4 regions of the Brachybacterium kimchii genome follow, and region 1 is predicted to be linked to each of the others. Evidence: riboswitches for the same ligand, from Rfam matches in the RefSeq annotation. Region 1 holds a riboswitch; each other region holds the start of a gene.
What was found. A riboswitch is a leader RNA that binds a small molecule or an ion and turns the genes downstream of it on or off. The one in region 1 is predicted to bind thiamine pyrophosphate.
Positions count from the first base shown of each region.

Region 2: it holds a riboswitch for thiamine pyrophosphate, as region 1 does, so the genes downstream of both, M4486_RS07705 (ECF transporter S component) here and M4486_RS16270 (TenA family protein) in region 1, are expected to answer to the same signal.
Region 3: it holds a riboswitch for thiamine pyrophosphate, as region 1 does, so the genes downstream of both, thiC (phosphomethylpyrimidine synthase ThiC) here and M4486_RS16270 (TenA family protein) in region 1, are expected to answer to the same signal.
Region 4: it holds a riboswitch for thiamine pyrophosphate, as region 1 does, so the genes downstream of both, thiM (hydroxyethylthiazole kinase) here and M4486_RS16270 (TenA family protein) in region 1, are expected to answer to the same signal.

Region 1 covers NZ_CP097218.1:3,575,264-3,580,039, reverse strand. The annotation lists gene M4486_RS16285 (aconitate hydratase) at 1-778, shown strand, start outside; gene M4486_RS16280 (DUF421 domain-containing protein) at 824-1,396, shown strand; gene M4486_RS16275 (SLC13 family permease) at 1,409-2,584, opposite strand; TPP riboswitch at 2,679-2,773, shown strand; gene M4486_RS16270 (TenA family protein) at 2,764-3,453, shown strand; gene M4486_RS16265 (TenA family protein) at 3,450-4,109, shown strand; gene M4486_RS16260 (glycogen debranching N-terminal domain-containing protein) at 4,164-4,776, shown strand, end outside.
Region 2 covers NZ_CP097218.1:1,603,839-1,608,614, forward strand. The annotation lists gene M4486_RS07695 (M13 family metallopeptidase) at 1-1,309, shown strand, start outside; gene M4486_RS07700 (hypothetical protein) at 1,317-1,895, shown strand; TPP riboswitch at 2,160-2,266, shown strand; gene M4486_RS07705 (ECF transporter S component) at 2,342-3,052, shown strand; gene M4486_RS07710 (ATP-binding cassette domain-containing protein) at 3,049-4,776, shown strand, end outside.
Region 3 covers NZ_CP097218.1:3,262,258-3,267,033, forward strand. The annotation lists gene M4486_RS14890 (MFS transporter) at 1-656, opposite strand, end outside; gene thiC (phosphomethylpyrimidine synthase ThiC) at 769-2,526, opposite strand; TPP riboswitch at 2,526-2,636, opposite strand; gene M4486_RS14900 (Ltp family lipoprotein) at 2,889-3,713, shown strand; gene M4486_RS14905 (hypothetical protein) at 3,792-4,595, shown strand; gene M4486_RS14910 (alpha/beta fold hydrolase) at 4,700-4,776, opposite strand, start outside.
Region 4 covers NZ_CP097218.1:1,950,429-1,955,204, forward strand. The annotation lists gene M4486_RS09205 (TetR/AcrR family transcriptional regulator) at 1-579, opposite strand, end outside; gene M4486_RS09210 (MFS transporter) at 674-2,008, opposite strand; TPP riboswitch at 2,303-2,398, shown strand; gene thiM (hydroxyethylthiazole kinase) at 2,479-3,411, shown strand; gene thiE (thiamine phosphate synthase) at 3,408-4,076, shown strand; gene thiD (bifunctional hydroxymethylpyrimidine kinase/phosphomethylpyrimidine kinase) at 4,109-4,776, opposite strand, start outside.

The DNA.
Region 1 (4,776 bases):
GGTGTGGCTGTGCTCGCCCGAGACCGCGGCCGCGGCGGCGCTGACCGGACGGATCACCGATCCGCGCACGCTCACGGACTCGCTCGGGATCCCGGCCCCGCGCCCGCAGCTCCCCGAGACCTTCGCGCGCATCGAGGACATGCTGCAGCCGCCGCTGCCGCTCGAGGAGGCCCGCGAGGTCGAGCTCGTGAAGGGGCCGAACATCTCCTCCCTCCCCGAGTTCGCGCCGATCGACGACGATCTGCGGGCCCCCGTGATCCTGGTGATGGGCGACGACGTCTCGACCGACGAGATCATGCCCGCCGGCTCGCGCGTGCTCCCGTACCGCTCGAACATCCCGAAGATCTCCGAGTTCACCTTCACCCGCATCGACCCGGACTATCCCGCGAACGCCGGGAAGGCGAAGGATTCGGGAGGCCACGTGGTGGTCGCCGGGAAGAACTACGGGCAGGGCTCCTCGCGCGAGCACGCCGTGATCGCTCCCCGCTACCTGGGGCTGAAGGCGGTCATCGCGGTGTCCTTCGCCCGCATCCACTGGCAGAACCTCGCGAACTTCGGGATCCTCGCCCTCGAGTTCGACGACCCCGAGGACCACGACCGGATCTCCGCGGGCGACCTCGTCGAGATCGACGGCGTCCACGCGGCGCTCGAGGCCGGCACGGACCTCACCGCACGGATCGGGGACCGGGAGGTCGCCGTGCACCACCGGCTCTCGCCGCGCCAGGTGGAGATGGTGCTCGCGGGAGGACGGATCCCGCTCGCCGCGCGCGAGGCGTGAGTCGCGAGTCGTGAGGCGCGGGTCCCGAGGGACGACAATGGCCCCATGATCGACTGGGACCTCATCTGGCGCGACTACGTCGGGATCAGCGGCAGCGCGGTCCTCGGCGTCGTCGCCTCGACCATCGTGCTGTACGGCTTCTTCTCCCTGCTCATGCAGGTGATCGGCCCGCGCCTGATGGCCCGGCCCAGCGCCGGCAGCTTCGTGGTCCTCGCCGTCGTCGGCGGCATCACCGCCCGCGCGACCCTCGGCGAATCCCCGACGATGCTCGGCGCGATCGTCGTGCTGAGCACCCTGGTCGTCCTCGAGTACGTCACGGGCAGGTTCCGCCGCGTCCCCCTGCTCCTGCGGCGCACGCGTCCCGTCGTCGTCATGGTCGACGGGGAGCCGGTCGCGGCCGGCCTGCGTCGCAGCAGGCTGACGCGCGGCATGCTGCTGGATCGTCTGCGCGTGAGCGGGGTGCTCGCCCTCGACGAGGTGGAGCTGGTGATCCTCGAGGTCCGCGGCACGCTCACGATCGTCCGGCGCGGCAGCCGGATCGACCGCGATCTCGTGGCCCAGGTCGACGGACGCGAGCGGATCCCCGAGCGTCTGCTGTCCGAGCCGGGGGCCGCCTGAGCGCCCGACCGCTCACTCCAGGACGGCCAGCGCGAGAGTCGCCAGCGGCACCGTGATCACCACCGCGACCGCGCCCAGCGCCATGAAGCGCACCCAGGGGATCCGCACGCCCATCGCCTGCATCCGCTGATGCCACAGGAGCGTGGCCAACGATGCCCACGGGGTGATGAGCGGCCCCGCGTCCACACCGATCAGCAGGGCCATGGTGGAGGTGGGATCGTCCCCCGCGCGATGCTCGAGGAGGAGGAAGGCGGGGAGGTTGTCGAGCACGTTCGCCGCGAGCGCCGAGGTGCCGGCCGTGCGCAGCAGCCCCATCGGCCCCGTGCCGCCGTCGGCCGCGCGCAGCACGAACGACGTCGCACCCTGCACGTGCGCGGTCTCCACCAGCACGAAGAGGGCGAGGGCGATCGCGAGCGGACGCCAGGGCACCAGGTGCGCTCCGATCGCCTCGCGGCGCCGCAGCGCGAAGGCGAGCAGCAGCACGAGCGCGGCGGCGCCCGCCGGGATCCACACCGCGGGCACCACCACGAGCAGGGGCAGCAGCACGACGACCACGCATCCGCTGATCCGCAGCAGCGCGCGGTCATGGATCTGCGGGGCGGGCGACGCCCGGAATCGACCCTGCAGGTCCCGGCGATGGACGACGGCCACGAGGGCCACCGGCACCACGATCGCGACCAGGGTCGGTGCCGCGCTGCGGGCCAGGAAGGACGCCGTGCCCCCGCCCAGGACGTCCCTGGCCAGCAGGTTCGTGAGGTTCGAGACCGGCAGCAGCAGGGACGCCGTGTTCGCGAGCCACACCGTGGCCAGGGCGAAGGGCACCGCGGGCACGTCGACGCGCCGCGCCGTGAGCACGACCACCGGGGTCATGATCAGCGCCGTCGTGTCCAGGGAGAAGAAGGCCGTGCACACCACGGCGAGCGCGCACACGGCGCACCACAGCACCGCGGTGCGCCCGTGCGCGAGGACGGTGAGGCCGTGGGCGATCACGTCCAGGAGTCCTGCTTCGCGCGCGAGCTCGGCGAGCACCGCGATCGCGAGGACGAATCCGAGCACGGGCGCGACCCGCGCCATCAGTGCTGCGAGATCCTGCGAAGGCAGCCCGCCGCTGAGGACGCACAGCACGGCGCCCAGGGCGAGCGCCCCGATCGCGAGCGCGCCGGCGCGCCTGCGCAGGAGTCCGAGCATGCTGCGAAGCGTAGACCGCGGCGTCCTCCCGCAGGCCCCGCTCCCTCTCACGCCGCGGGACGACCGTGTCCGATGGGCGCGGCGGCGATAGCCTCGCACGTGCACGGGGTGCCCTGACCAGGGCTGAGAACACACCCGCTGAACCTGATCGAGCTCGTACTCGCGGAGGGATTGCCGCCATGACACGTGCCCCACGTCCGTTCTTCGAGGATGCCGCGTTGACGGCGTCCCTGCGCCACCAGCACGCCCAGGCGTGGGAGCGCGCCGTCGGTCACCGCTTCGTGCGCGAGCTGCACGCGGGAACCGTCCCGGACGAGGTGATGGCGCGCTACCTGGTGCAGGACCATCGCTTCCTCGACGCCTTCCTGCAGCTGATCGGCGCCGCGCTGGCCACCGCCCGCACCCCCGCCGCCCGGCTGCGCTTCGCGCGCTTCGCCGGAGAGGTCGCCGGTGACGAGAACACGTACTTCTTGCGCGCCCTCGACGCGCTCGGGGTGAGCGAGGAGCAGCGCGCGCAGATCCCGAACACCGCACCCACCGACGGCTTCCTCGACGTGTTCCGCGAGGCCGCGGAGACCCGCGACCACGCCGCGATCCTCGCGGTCCTGCTGGTCACCGAATGGCTCTACCTGGACTGGGCGACCAGGGCGCCCGCTCCCCTGCCCGAGAGCTTCGTCCACGCCGAGTGGATCTCCCTGCACGACGGTCCCGGTTTCCGCGATCTCGTGGACTTCCTGCGCGCCGAGCTCGACGCCGCCGAGATCGAGGACCCCGAGCGCGTGCGCAGCTTCTTCGCGCGCACCGTCCGGCTCGAGAACGACTTCTTCGACGCGGCCTACGAGACGGCCCCCGAGGGGGCGTCGGCATGAGCGCACCTTCCCTGTTCGACCGGCTCAAGGCCTCCGCCGCCGAGGACTGGGACGCCTACGTCCACCATCCCTTCGTGACGCGGCTGGGCGAGGGCACGCTCCCCCTGGCCGCCTTCCAGGACTACCTGGTCCAGGACTACCTGTTCCTCTTCCAGTTCGCGCGGGCCAATGCCCTGGCCGCGTACAAGGCCGACACTCTCGAGGGCATCCGCTCGGCCGCGGACTCCCTGACCGCGATCGTCACCGAGACCGCTCTGCACGTGCGGCTCACGGCGTCGTGGGGCATCGACCGCGAGGTGCTCGAGACGGCCGACGAGAAGCCCGGCACCGTCGCCTACACGCGCTTCGTCCTGGACACCGGCATGGCCGGGGACGCCCTGGACCTGCAGGTCGCCCTCGCGCCCTGCGCGATCGGCTATGCGGAGATCGGGACCGCGCTCGCGCCGCGCCTCGCCGAGGGCGCCGAGCATCCCTACGGCGAGTGGATCGCCGAGTACGCGGGGCAGGAGTTCCAGGCGAGCGCCGCCGTGGCCGCCGCGCGGCTCGACGAGCTCGCGGGCGGCGACCTGCCTGCCCACCGCCGGGCGCGGCTCGAGAGGATCTTCCGCACGGCCACCCGCATGGAGGCCGCGTTCTGGCAGCAGGCGCTGGACTGAGCGCGGGCGTGCATTCGCCGAGCGCACGAAGACCGCGCGTGCAAGCATGAAGCGGTGAGCACGCACGCGTCCTCCCCGAGCCCGTCCGCGCCGCGGCAGTTCGAGAACCACCAACCCTTCCTCCACGACCTCGCCGTGGTGCTGCGCGCTCCACTGCAGGCCTGGTCGGCGCCCGACGGCACGATCACGGGCGCCGGCGCGCAGGGCATCTATCTCGGAGACACCCGCGTCGTCTCCGACCTCACCTGCGAGGTCGAGGACGCTGCCGAGTCCGCGGACGAGGACCATGAGCACCTCACTCTCTCGCCCCTCCCCGCCGAGACGCGCAGCGCACAAGCGGTCATGTTCCGTTGGGTCGTCACCGCACCCGATCTGCCGGGCGACCCGCTCATGATCCTCGAGCGCACGCGCACAGCGTCCGGCCGCGGCATCCGCGAGACGCTGCGCCTGCGCAACGACGACGACCGCCCGCGCACCCTGTCGCTGCGCCTCGGGCTCGTCACCGACAGCGCGACGATGTCGCAGGTCAAGGACCCGAGTCTGATGCTCGCGCAGGCCCCCGCCCGCCCCGTGGCCCGCATCCGGGACGGTGCGGCGCGGTGGCGGATCGGTGAGCGGGGCGAGGCGGTGCTCCACGCGAGCACCGGCACTGGCACGCTCGTCCAGG
Region 2 (4,776 bases), 2.0 Mb from region 1:
CTTCGACGTGGTCTGCGTGAGCCAGCCCGAGTTCGTCGAGGCCGTCGCCCCGCTGCTCGCGGCCGAGGACCTCGCCGTGCTGCGCACCTGGGCCGCCCTGCACACCGTCGGCGCCTTCGCCCCGTACCTCTCCTCGGCCTTCGTCGAGGAGGACTTCGACTTCTCCGGTCGCACCCTCTCCGGCGCCGAGCAGCTGCGCGAGCGCTGGAAGCGCGGCATCTCGCTGGTCGAGGGGGCCGTGGGCTTCGCGATCGGCCAGGACTACGTGGCCCGGCACTTCCCGCCGCACCACAAGGCGCGCATGCAGGAGCTCGTCGGCGCGCTGCTGGACGCCTATCGGGAGTCGATCTCGACGCTCGAGTGGATGACGCCGGGCACCCGCGAGAAGGCCCTCGCCAAGCTCGAGCTGTTCACCCCGAAGATCGCCTACCCCGACGTGTGGCGGACCTACGAGGGCCTCGTGCTCGACCCCCACGACCTCGTCGCCTCGGTCCGCGCCGCCCGCGCGCACGACGCCGCCCACGACTTCGCGAAGCTCGCCGGGCCCGTCGACCGCGACGAGTGGCACATGACCCCGCAGACGGTCAACGCCTACTACAACCCGGGCGCGAACGAGATCGTCTTCCCCGCCGCGATCCTCGAGCCGCCGTTCTTCGATGCCGAGGCCGAGGACGCCGTGAACTTCGGCGGCATCGGCGCCGTGATCGGCCACGAGATCGGGCACGGCTTCGACGACCAGGGCTCGAAGTACGACGGCGAGGGCAACCTGCGCTCGTGGTGGACCGACGAGGACCGCGAGGCCTTCGAGCAGCGCACCCGCGCGCTCATCGACCAGTTCGACGCCCTCACCCCGCGCGTGCTGCGCGAGCAGGCGGAGGCGACGGCGACTGACGCGGCCGATGGGGGCGACGCGGTCGGCGCGGTCGGCGCAGACGGTGGGGATGGCGCGGTCATCGGCGGCGACGAGCTGCCCCATGTCAACGGAAGCCTCACGATCGGCGAGAACATCGGCGACCTGGGCGGCCTCACCATCGCGATCAAGGCCTACCTCGCGCGCTCCGGCGGGAACCCGCCGCGACTGGACGACCTGAGCGGCCTGCAGCGCGTGTTCTGGTCCTGGGCCACGGTGTGGCGCGCGAAGTCCCGCGCGCAGGACGCGGCGCGCATGCTGGCGATCGACCCGCACTCCCCCGCCGAGTTCCGCTGCAACGCGATCGCGAGCAACCTCGACGCCTTCCACGCGGCCTTCGACGTGCGCGAGGACGACGCGATGTACCGCGCGCCCGAAGACCGCGTGAGCATCTGGTGAGGACACCGTGAGCAGGCCGGAGGCGCCCTTCCACGTGGGGCGGACGACTCCCGGCGCGGTGGGCTGGACCCGCATCGGCATGAGCGCTGTGATCGGCGTCGGCATCGCCGGGTACGCGATCGCCTGGGCGCGCGGCGAGACGGTCGTGCTGGGCCTGGTGCTCGCCCTGGCCGTGCTCGTGTACGCCTTCTGGTCGTGGATGCGGCTGGCCACCCGGTTCGTGGTCGACGTCGACGGGGTGACCGTGAGCCTCGGCGGGTTCCTGCCGCGCCCCGCCTGGCCCGTCGCCGACTTCCGCACCGTGCAGCTGCGCCGCATCCCGGGCGAATCGCTCGGCGTGACGGTGGGCGGGCTCGGCTGGCGCCGCGGCCGCGTGATCGCGCCCGAGAGCGGGAGCATCGAGGCGCTGCCCGGCCGCAAGGTCTTCACCACCGGCGAGCAGCGGTCCTCGTACCGCCTGATGGTCTCGCGTCCCGGGACGCTCGTGGAGATCATCGGTCGCGAGGGCACCCACTTCCTGCTCTCCCCCGACGATCCCCGCGCCGCCGCCGAGGCGATCGACCAGGCCATCCGCGCCCGCCGCTGATCCGCGCGCGCTGAAGCCCCGCCGACCGCTCGTCGGCCCATCCGCGCCCCGTCTGCGTCGCGAGAAGTACGAAACGGTTGCCAAGAGCGCTCTTGGCAACCGTTTCGTACTTCTCGCGCCCGTTCGCCCGTTCGGGAGCCGGTCGGGACGGGACCGTCCGATCCCGTCGCCTCGCACGAGCCGTCGGGCATCGGCCGACCCGGGCGATCTGGCGCACATCCCGAGGGCGCACCGACCGCCCTGCGCGATATCATCGACGCTGACATCCACAGACAGGGGAGCACCGCAGAGGTGCTGAGAGTGCGCACAGAGCGCAGACCCTCGAACCTGATCCGGTTCAGACCGGCGTAGGGAGTCGGGATTCTTCTGCGATGTCCGCCGCGCCGGATGACTGCATCCGGGGCCGACGGGCCTCGCGGCCCCTTCCGCATCGGAAGGAGAACCAGATGTCGACCAGCTCCACCCCCGCCGCCCCCTCCGCGCGCGCCGAGAAGACCGCGGCGACCGGCGCGTCCCCGGCACCAGCACCGGCACCAGCACCAGCACCGGCGAGCGACGCCCTCGCACGTCGGCCGCTGCCGGCCTACCGCACCGTGGACCTCGTGCTGACGGTCGCGATCGGCGTCGTCTTCGCCTTCGTGTTCCTCGCCTGGGGCCAGGTGTACACCCTGTTCACCCCGCTGCAGGCCGTCCTGCCCCCGTCGGTGGGGCTGCTCGCGGGCGTGTGGTTCCTGCCCGCGCTGGTGGCGATGCTCATCGTGCGCCGTCCCGGCGCCGCCGTGCTGGCGGAGGTCATCGCCGCCGTCCTCGAGATGGTCCTCGGCGGGCAGTGGGGCATCGGCACTGTGGTCAGCGGCCTGCTGCAGGGCGGAGGCGTCGAGATCGCGTTCCTCGTCACCGCCTACCGCCGCTTCACCCTGCCCGTGGCGATCGCCGGCGGCGCGCTCTCGGGGATCCTCGAATGGGTCTACGAGCGCTTCTCCTACTACCCCGAGTGGTCCTGGGCCTCGGCCTGGGCGCTGCTGGGCTTCTTCATCGTCTCCGGTGCGCTGCTGTGCGGGGTGCTGGGGTGGCTGATCGTGCGCGCCCTCGGCGCGACCGGCGCCCTGAGCGCCTTCCCGGCAGGGCGCCAGTGGGGACGGCGGTCGCGCGCATGAGCGCGGGGCCGACGGTGCTCGGGGCGACCTCTGGGACCGACGGGACGACCGCTGGGGCCGACGGGACGCTCGGCGACGCGGCTCCCGACGGAACGGGCCCCGCCTCCCACGCCGCCGTGCCGCTCGCTCTCGACGCCGTCACCTGGACGCCGTCGACCCGCTCCCGCCCGACGATCGACGACCTCACCCTGCACATCCCGGCCGGCCAGCGCGTGCTGCTCACGGGGCCCAGCGGCGGCGGCAAGTCGACGGTGCTCCGGGCCCTCACGGGCCTGCTCGACACCAGCACGGGCGACCTCGCGGGTGATGCCACCGGCCCCACCCGGCCGGGCGAGCGCGGACTGCTCCTGCAGCAGCCGCTGCACGCCCTGATCGGCGGGAGCGTCGGCCGGGACGCGGCCTTCGGGCCCGAGAACGCGGCGTTGGACCGCGAGGAGATCCAGCGCCGCGTGACCTCCGCCCTGCACGCGGCGCGCGTCGGGCTGGACGCCGCGACCTCGCCGTGGGATCTCAGCGGCGGGCAGCAGCAGAGGCTCGCCCTCGCCGGCTCCCTGGCGCTGGATCCCGGTGCGCTGCTGCTGGACGAGCCGCTGAGCATGCTCGATCGGCCGACGGCCTGCGCGGTCCGCGCCGCGATCCTGGATGCGGTCGGCGATCGCACCCTGGTGGTCGCCGACCACGACGCCGAGGGCTGGGCCCCGCACGTGGACCGCGTGATCGTGCTCGGAGCGCAGGCGCACGTGCTCGCGGACGGCGCTCCCGACGACGTCCTCGAGCAGCCCGATCCGGCCACCATGCCCGATCCGGCCGCCGCTCCCGACCCGGCCGCCATGCCGGCCCCTGCGCGCGCATCCGGCACGTGCGGCCCGCCGGTGCTGTCGCTCTCGAGAGTCTCGATCACGCGACGGCGACGACGGGACGAGGTCCGGGGGAAGCGGGCCGTCGCCTCGCCCCTCCTCGACGGCATCGACCTGGCCGTTCCCACAGGATGTGTCGCGGTCCTCACCGGGCCGAGCGGCAGCGGCAAGACCACGCTCCTGCGCACGATCCTGGGCCTCGCCGATCCGGCCGGAGGACACCTCGAACGTCCCGAGCCCACCAAGATCGCCTTCGTCCCTCAGGAGCCCGAGCACTCCTTCGTCGCCCGCACCGTGCGCGCTGAGGTCACCGCCTCGCCCTGGGCGCACGACCCCGAACTCGCCGAGAGCCTGCTGCGGCGCGCCGACCTCGCGCACCTCTCGGACGCTCAGCCCTTCGAGCTCTCCGGGGGCGAGCAACGACGCCTCGCGATCATCGCCGCCCTCGCCCAGGAACCCGCCCTCCTCGTGCTGGACGAGCCCACCGTGGGACTCGACCAGGAGCGTCGCACCCAGCTGTTCGCCCTGCTCGAGGAGGCGTCCGCGCGCGGCTGCGCAGTGCTGGCCGCGACGCACGACCCCGATCTCATCACGCGCGCGCACGTGCGCATGGACCTCGCGGAGCACGTGAGCACGGGCGACGACGCGCAGTCCGCCTCCCCGGAGCCGGCCGCGACCGACACCGCGCTGGCACCGGCACTGGCGCCGGCAACCGCACCCGCATCCGCATCCGCAACCGCAACCGCAACCGATACGACCCTCCGCTCGCCCCGCCGTGCCCGTCCTGCCCCCGCCGACACGCTCAACCCGCTGACCACCATCGCGATCGCCGTGGCAGCGGCCGTCGGCTCCTTCGCGATCGACCGC
Region 3 (4,776 bases), 310 kb from region 1:
CGCCAGAGGTGGTCCTGCTGAGTGGTGGGCAGCAGCCAGAAGCACAGGAGCACGATGAGGTACCCGGTGCCGGTCGCGAAGTACCAGGCGGGGGACCACGCGTTGACCCGCTGCGAGCGGTTGCCCTTGCCGCGCAGCCGGGAGAACTCCGCGAGGAAGGCCATGGCGACGGGGATGTCGAGGCCGACCCCGATGCCCATGACGAAGCGGAAGCCGATGAGGGACCAGACCTCCGGCGCCAGTGCGCTGCCGAGCGCCGCGACGACGAAGAAGACCATGTCCGCCATGAACAGCCGGTACCGGCCGAAGCGGTCCACGAGGTACCCGCCGGCCAGGGCCCCGACCACCGCGCCGACCATGATCGACGCGTTGACCAGGCCCGTCATGAAGCCGTCGAGTCCGAACTGCACTTTGATGGCGGGCAGTCCGAAGGCGATCGACGAGAAGTCGTAGGCGTCCATGAAGATCCCGCCGAGGGCCAGCAGGATCACCGCGGTCGCCTTCGGATCGCGCGATCCGAGCGCAGAGAGGATCCGGCTGACGTCGGCTGCGGAGGAGACCCGCAGGGGCACGTCGGCGTCAGGACGGGCGCCGGGTTCGGGACGCGCGGAGCTGTTTTCGAGCGCGTTGGAAGAGGGGTCCATCGTCGGGGGCATGGGAACGATTGTGGGGGCCGTCGGCTGAGGTGCGTCGGTGTGTGTCGGAATGTGTCGGAGGGAGTAGTGTGCGCCCTCCAACGTTCCGATAGGGCCTCCGGGTCATGGGAAGTCATTCACCCACCGGCACCCCGACCCCCGGCTCCGGGAGGTACACGGTCCCGCCGCGCTCGCGGAACTCCCGGGACTTCTCCGCCATGCCCGCCGCCGCGATCTCCTGCTGGGCGGCCTCGCCGCCGAACTCGTCGCGGATGTCCTGCGAGATCTTCATCGAGCAGAACTTCGGTCCGCACATCGAGCAGAAGTGCGCGGTCTTCGCGGGCTCGGCCGGCAGGGTCTCGTCGTGGTACTCCTCGGCCAGCTGCGGGTCCAGGGAGAGTCCGAACTGGTCGCGCCAGCGGAACTCGAAGCGCGCCTTCGACAGAGCGTCGTCCCGTGAGCGGGCCCCGGGGTGGCCCTTGGCGACATCGGCCGCGTGGGCGGCGATCTTGTAGGTGATCACGCCCGTCTTCACGTCGTCGCGGTCCGGCAGACCCAGGTGCTCCTTCGGGGTCACGTAGCAGAGCATCGCGGTGCCGTAGCGGGCGATCTCCGTCGCCCCGATCGCCGAGGTGATGTGGTCATACGCAGGGGCGACGTCCGTGACCAGCGGCCCGAGCGTGTAGAACGGCGCCCCGTCGCACAGCTCCTGCTGGCGCTCCACGTTCTCGCGCACCAGGTGCAGCGGCACGTGGCCAGGGCCCTCGACCATCACCTGCACGTCGTGCTGCCAGGCGCGGCGGGTGAGCTCGGCGAGGGTGTCGAGCTCGGCGAACTGGGCGGCGTCGTTCGCATCTGCCAGGGACCCGGGACGCAGCCCGTCGCCGAGCGAGAAGGAGACGTCGTAGCGGGCGAAGATCTCGCACAGCTCGTCAAAGTGCTCGTAGAGGAAGTTCTCCCGGTGCCTGGCGAGGCACCAGCCGGCCAGGATCGAGCCGCCGCGCGAGACGATGCCCGTCACCCGGTTCGCCGTCAGCGGCACGTAGCGCAGCAGCACGCCGGCGTGGATCGTCATGTAGTCCACGCCCTGCTCGGCCTGCTCGATCACCGTGTCCCGGAATATCTCCCAGGTGAGCGCGTTCGCGTCGCCGTTCACCTTCTCCAGAGCCTGGTAGATCGGGACGGTGCCGATCGGCACGGGGGAGTTGCGCAGGATCCACTCGCGAGTGGTGTGGATGTCGTCCCCGGTGGACAGATCCATGACCGTGTCCGCACCCCAGCGGGTGGCCCACTCGAGCTTGGAGACCTCCTCGGCGATCGACGAGGTGACCGCCGAGTTCCCGATGTTCGCGTTGACCTTCACCAGGAAGCGTCGGCCGATGATCATCGGTTCCGCCTCGGGGTGGTTCACGTTCGCGGGGATGATCGCGCGGCCCGCGGCGAGCTCCTCGCGCACGAGCTCGACGTCGCAGCCCTCCCGCAGCGCCACGAAACGCATCTCGGGGGAGATCTCGCCTCGACGGGCGTAGTGCATCTGCGTGACGGTGCGTCCGCCGACCGAGCGGACCGGCGAGCGACGCGCGCCGCGCCACTCGGCGCTCGCCCCGCCGCGGCGCACCGCCCCGCGGCCGTCATCGGCCAGGTCACGGGCACGTCCCTGGTACTCCTCGACGTCGCCGCGATCGCGGATCCAGTTCTCGCGCAGCGCGGGCAGGCCGACCTCCGGCTCGCTGCCGGGGCCGGCGGTCCGGTAGACCTCGAGCGGCGGGTTCGGCGTCCCGGTGGGGGAGTCGTCCTGGGAGATCCTCGTGACCGGCACGCGGATGTCGTGCTCGGAGTCCTCGAGGTGGCCGAGGCAGTGGGTGGGGTAGTTCTCAGGGCGTGCAGACATGCAGTCGCTCTCCTTCTTCCTTCGCCGGCATGACCCGGAGCAGGTTCGGTCGGTACTCGGACTGCGTCAGTCCGATCTCAGCCCGTTGCGACGGGCACCCGAGGGATCGGCGACGACCGTAGCACGGGGGACGTGCGGTGGCGGCGGGCGGTCCGCGACGGGCAACGCACGCGGAGTCGCACGGCGGACTCGGTCGGATCCCACGCGTCCCGTCTGCCGCGGTGTCGGGTCGCGAGACGTCGGGTCGGCCGTCCGAGATGTCCGTAGAGTTCTCCCTGCCGTCCCTCCTCCGCGCACGCTGACGGGTCCGCGAACCCTCGCGACGGGGGCCCGCACATACCTCCTTCCGAACGGAACGACAGATGACCAGCTCGACCCCTTCCCCCGAGAACAACGGCTCCGCGAACTCCGGGTTCCCCGACGCCGGGTCCGCGAATGGTGCCTACGGCTCCGCCGGCGACACCTATGGTTCGGCGAGCGGTCCCTACGGGGCCGCGGACGGAGCCTCCGGCTCCGCGGCCCCCGCCCCGCAGTACGGGGACTCCTCGCAGGCCCCGCAGTTCTCCGCGTCCCCGCAGACCCCGGGCCAGGGGCAGGAGCCGCCGAAGAAGTCCAAGACGCTGTGGTGGGTGCTGGGCGGCTGCGGCTGCCTCGCGCTGCTCGCGATCGCGGCCGTCATCATCGTGATCGTCGTGCTCGTCAACAGCGCAGACACCGATGACGAGCCCGCTCCGACCACGGTCTCCGCCTCCTCGTCCGACGACGACGCGTCGGACGAGCCCAGCGACTCCGCCACGCCCTCCGACCACACCGTCGACGCGACCCCGGACGACGAGTCGTCGGCCGACGCCGACGATTCCGGCGACTCCGCTGCCGACGGCACGGACGTCGACCCCGACGACAAGGACGGCGCCCTCGCCGACGCGAAGATCCAGTCCGACATGCTCTTCTCCTCGAAGAAGGGCATCCACGACACCCTCGTCTTCGAGGGCTACAGCGAGGAGACCGCCACCTACGCGGTCGACCACGTGGACGCCGACTGGAACAAGAACGCGCTGGAGAAGGCCAAGTCGTACTCCGCGGACGGCATGTCCGACGACGAGATCCGCGACCAGATCACCTCCGAGTACGGCGAGCAGTTCACGAAGGAGCAGGCGGACTACGCGATCAAGCACCTGCACGACTGAGCGCGTCGTCGGTGGCGCCGCCGCGCCGCGTCACCCCACAACGGCTGGTTCGTCGGTCCTTCGGAGCAGAATGCGCACATGAGACCGACCAGCGATCCGGCCGAGGAGCCGGGGGAGTGCAGGGGTACAGCCCCGCCCGAGGGCGCCTCGGTCTTCGACGCCCTGTGCGCCCACTACGCCCAGGGGCTCGCGAGCGGCGGTGACGTGCGCTGGCTCGCCCACGCGTGGTCCACGCTCGCCGTCGTCGGTGAGGTGCCCGTCGAGATCCCGTCGGGAGGCGTCGAAGGGGCCGATGCGCGCATCCGCCTGGCGGCGCTCGCCCTGTTCGGCGCCACCTATGACGGCACGGACGAGGAGCCCGAGCCGCCTGCGATCCTCGAGGGGGCCCATGCCCTCGCCGCGGCCGACATGGCCGCGTGGATGGCCGCGCATGACCTGATGACCGTCGCCCAGCTGCAGGCCGAGGCCGAGCGCGTCGACCCGGACGGCCCGACGGCGGAGGTCCCGGCGGCAGACAGCGCGGCCCGGGAGCAGTCCGACACGTACCCGGCCCGGGACGCCCCGGTCACCGACCCTGCCCTGTGCACGGAGGACGTCGAGTTCGCGATCGACGCGGTCGCCGGCGAGGTCATCAGCGCCTACTCGCGGCTGCGTCCGCACGTCGTCGCGCTCTTCGCCGAGCTGTGGGCGCAGAGCTACCCCGCGTCGGACCCGGAGGACGCGGACGACTCCCGCAACGGCGGGACCTTCGTGTTCCCGCACTCGACCTATCCGCTGCCCGACAACGAGACGCTGATGATCCTGAACGACAACGGCAGCGACACGGAGAAGCGCGCCGCCATGCTGCGGCTCTTCGCGCAGATGCAGTCGCTGAGGACCTGAGCCGTCCGCAGCGGTCCGCAGCGGCCCCGCATCCGGGCTCGCCGCCGATCGGGCTCGATTCGGTCAGTCCGACTCGATCAGTCCGACTCGATCAGCCGAAGCGATCAGTCCGCGAGGAAGTCTGTGATCAGCGCGTTCACCCGGTCCGGGCACTGACGGTTCGACCAGTGCCCCGCCCCGG
Region 4 (4,776 bases), 1.6 Mb from region 1:
CTCGCGCACGTCGCCCTTCTCCTGGTCCAGGCGCAGGCAGCGCATGAGCGATTCCATGACCGCCTCGAAGTGATCGAGCATCCACTCGTGCGCGGGGTGGTCGGGGGTGGTGGCCTCGCCCGTGACCGTCGCGTAGAGCAGCACGATCTGGCGGCGCTGCATGTTCAGCCCGGCGACGCGGACGAGATGGTCGAAGGCGGACCACGGCGTGGATCCCTCGGGGGGCATGGGGTCGCTGTCCACGGCGTCGCGATGGGCGAGCACGGCCCCCAGCAGCGCCTTCTTCGAGGGGAAGTGATGGGCGAGGCCCGACGGCGAGATCCCGGCGCCCTCGGCGACCTGCGCCATGGAGGTCGCTCCGAAGCCCTGACGGGCGATGAGGTCCACGGCCGTCTGCAGCGCCTGTTCGCGGACCACCGCGGAGTCCTGCCCGCGGGGCCGTCCCGGGCGTCGACGGACCGGACGCTTCTCGGCGGCCGGCCCCTTGGCGGTGCTGCGCTCGCGCGGCCCGCGCGAGGCGACGGTCCCCTCGGCGGCGCTCGCGGTCGCGGCGGCGCGCGTGGTCTGCTCGGTGTTCATGGGCTCCCCTTCGGCACAGGTCTCCGTCGACCTGGGACGAGAGCGGGCCGGTGCGATCGTGCCGCACCGGCCCGTCATCAATGTGTCACCCCTACTATTTCACGCCGCGGATGAACATCGTGAGCACAGCGCCGATGACGCCCGAGATCGCGGCGGCCACGAAGAGGACCGTGAAGTCGGTGCCCCCGCCGATGCGGGCGAGGAGCATCCCGCCCAGGGCCGGGGCGATCGACTGCGGCAGGGCGTTGGCCATGTTGAAGACGCCCAGGTCCTTGCCCGCCGTCCTGCGGTCGGGGAGCACCTCGAACACGAGTGCGAGGTCGACGGCGAGGTAGGTCCCGTAGGCGAGGCCCATGATGGCCTCGCACAGGAAGAACCCGCCGACGGAGTCGACGTGGGCGAGCATGTAGGTGCCCAGTCCGAAGACGAGGATCGACCCCGCCACGAGCACCTTGCGGCGTCCGATCCGGTCGGAGATCCATCCGGCGGCCAGTCCGGCGACCATGGACAGCACCGTGTAGATCGTGACGCCGGTGGCGACCGCGGTGGCGGCCGCCGCGTCCTCGAGCCCCAGGTGGTTCGTCATGAACAGCACGCGGAAGCTGATGAACAGGTAGGAGGCCAGGATGATCATGAACCTGCCCCACCAGGCCAGTCCGAAGTCCGGGAACTTCAGGGGATTGGTCCAGAACGAGGTGACCAGCTCGCGCACGTTGAACGGGTAGCGGTTCTGCTTGAGCACCGGATCCGGGATCATCAGCGCGTAGACGGTCACCAGCACGAAGCCGAGCACGGCGGGGATCATGAACAGCCCCACCATGGTCCCGCCGAAGAACGAGGCCAGCCAGGTCGCGGCCATGATGGCGGAGTTCTGGGCGATGCCCACGATGCCGGAGACCTTGCCGTATTGCTCGTCCGGCAGCTGATCGGCGAGCGAGGCCGTGTATGCCGCGTACGCCATGTTCGCGCAGGCCTGCGCGATGAACCAGCCGGTGGCCAGCACCACGACGTTCGGCGCGATCGCCATGATGAGGATCGCCGCGCACATCGCGAAGGCCCCGCCGATGATCCACGGTCGGCGCCGCCCCAGTCCCGATCGCGTGCGATCGGAGAGGCGTCCGCCGAGGGCGTTGAAGACGAGCGCTGCGATCGCGCCCGGGGCGAGGGCGGCGGCCGCGATCGAGGCCTGCTCCGCCGGGAGGTCCGAGAGCGTGCGGGCCTTCATCTGGACCGACACCGTCGCGGGCCCCATCAGGGCGACGAACAGGCCGAACTGCCCCAGGAAGATGCCGATGACATACCAGATCGGCTTCTTCCGGTCCGGCTTGATGCCCATGGCGGGCACGCGCAGTCGCGGGCCGAGGATGTTGGGGCTGCCCGTCGGGTCGACGGTCGGATCGACCTCGAGATCGGGTGCGGCAGTGGACACGGGAGACTCCTTCGTCATGACCGTCGGGCGATGCTCGCGACGGTGTGCGTGCGGTCCGTGCGACCGTGCCGAAAGTATTAGTTGCCACGAACTATTTTGTCGAGCCGCGGACTTCCGCACGGACGTCCTGGACGCCCGACCGACTCTCTGAGCTGGTCACCCCGAGCAGCGCCGTGCCACACATCACAGGCGCGCACCACAGGATTCCGTGGCGCCACGGGCGTGCGGAGCGTCGTGTCGGCCGTGGAGCGGGCGGCGCGCCCCGGCGTCCTCTCCGGCGCGCTAGGCTCGTCGGCACGTGACACGGGGTGCCGCCGATGGCGGCTGAGAGCAGACCCGTCGAACCTGATCCAGTCAGCGCTGGCGTAGGGAATGTCCGAAGCCGCGGCCGGGTGCCGACGATCCTCCAGGATCCTCGCCGATCACCCGCCGCGGCCGCTCCGGCCCCTCGCCCCGACGAGAGGAGCCCGATGGCCCCCGCAACCCCCGCAGACGGCATCCCCGAGGTCGCCGCCGATCCCTCCGCGCGCCCCGCGGCACCCGTCGGTCCCGTCGATCCCGCAGGGCTCGCCGCCCGCTGCGGCGACCTTCTGGACGCGGTGCGCGAGCGCGGTCCGCTGGTCCACGCCATCACGAACTCTGTGGTCACGAACGTGACGGCGAACGTGGTGCTCGCGATCGGCGCCGCCCCGGCGATGGTCGACATCGTGGGCGAGGCCGGCGACTTCGCCGCGGTCGCCGACGGTCTTCTCATCAACCTGGGCACCCCCGCGCCCGAGCAGCGCGAGGCCATGCGCGAAGCCGTCAGCGGCGCCCGCCGCTCGGGCACGCCGTGGGTCCTGGACCCTGTCGCGATCGGATCGCTGCGGGTGCGCACGCCTCTCGCCGCCGAGCTGGTGGCCCAGGGACCGACCGCCGTGCGCGGCAACGCCTCGGAGATCCTCGCCCTCGCCGGTGAGGGCACGGGCGGCCGAGGCGTCGACTCCTCCGACCCGATCGACGCGGCCGTCGCGGCGGCGACCGGCCTGGCGCGGACCCACGGCACGGTGGTCGCGGTCTCCGGCGAGCGCGACCTCATCACCGACGGGAGCACTCTCGTGGAGGTCGCCGGTGGCAGTGCGATGCTGACCCGCATGACCGGCGGGGGCTGCGCCCTCGGCGCCGTGATCGCGACCTTCCTGGGCGTGCGACCCGACGGGACGCCTGCTCTCGAGGCCGTCGTCGCCGCGCATTCCGCCTACTCCGCGGCGGCCGAGCGCGCCGCCTCCGGGGCCGATGGTCCGGGCACCTTCGCGCCCCGGCTGCTCGACGCCCTCGCCGCCATCGGCCCGGACGAGCTCCGGGCGCCCGGGCGCCTGCACGTCAGCCTCGCGGATCAGGGCGACGGGGGCGAGGCGGCATGAGGCCCTCGAGCGAGAGCCTCGGCCTGTACCTCGTCACCGACGCCGCGCTGTGCGGTGCGCGCGGCATCGTGCGCACGGTCGAGCTCGCCGTCGAGGGCGGTGCGCGCGTGGTGCAGCTGCGGGAGAAGCACGCGGACCTCGCCGAGCACGTGCGCCTGCTGGAGCGTCTCGCGCGGGTGATCGACGCCCGCGCGCTGCTGCTGGTGAACGACCGCGTGGACGCCGCCGTCGCGGCACGCGAGCAGGGGATCCGCGTGGACGGCGTGCACCTGGGGCAGGGCGACGAGGACGTGCGCCGTGCACGAGAACTGCTCGGGCCCGACGCCGTCATCGGGCTCAGCGCGAACACGTCGGCGCATCTGGACGCCGTGGCCGCGCTGCCGGAGGGCACCGTCGACCACGTGGGCATCGGCGCGATCCGCGCGACCGCCACCAAGGCGGATCATCCGCCGGCCCTCGGCGTCGAGGGGTTCGCGCTGCTCGCGGCCGCGTCCCCGGTGCCGAGCGTCGCGATCGGCGGGATCACCACGGCCGACGTCCCGGCCCTGCGGCGCGCGGGCGCCTCGGGGTGCGCGGTAGTCTCGGCGGTCTGCGCGGCCGACGACCCCCTGCGCGCGTCCCGCGTGCTCAGCGCGGCCTGGACCGAGGCGGCGCCGGACCGGTGACCCCGGGTCCGCAGGGCGAGCCGGCGCCGGGGTCAGCGCGCCGGGATCCCCTCGCCCTCCCACAGCGCGAAGAAGTGGTGCAGCGGTCCGTGGCCGCGCCCCACGTCGAGCCGGTCGCTCGCGGCGAGCGCGCCATGGAGGTACTCCTTGGCGCCGCGCACGGCGTCCTCGACGGGCATGCGCGGCAGCCGAGCGGCGATCGCCGCCGAGAGCGTGCAGCCGGTGCCGTGGTCGTTGGTCGTCTCGATGCGCGGGGCGGGCAGCTCGAGGATGCCCTCGCTCCCGCACAGCAGATCGGTGCTGGTGGGCGACCCCTCGAGGTGGCCGCCCTTGAGGAGGACGCGGCGCGGTCCGAGGGCCAGCAGGTCGTGGGCGCGCCGGCGCATCTCCGCCTCGCTCCAGTCGGGCTCCTCCCCCAGCAGCACCGCGGCCTCGGGCAGGTTCGGGGTGAGGACGTCGGCCAGCGGCACGAGCTGCTCGCGCACGGCGTCGACCGCGTCCTCGTCCAGGAGGCGGTCACCGCTCTTGGCGACCATCACGGGGTCCAGGACGATCCTGCGCGCCCCGTGGCGGCGCAGGCGCTCCGCGATGGCCCTCGCGATGGCGGCGTTCGCGACCATGCCGATCTTCACGGCGTCCACCTGCACGTCCTCGAAGACCGCGTCGATCTGCTCGCCGACGAACTCCGGGTCGAGCGCGA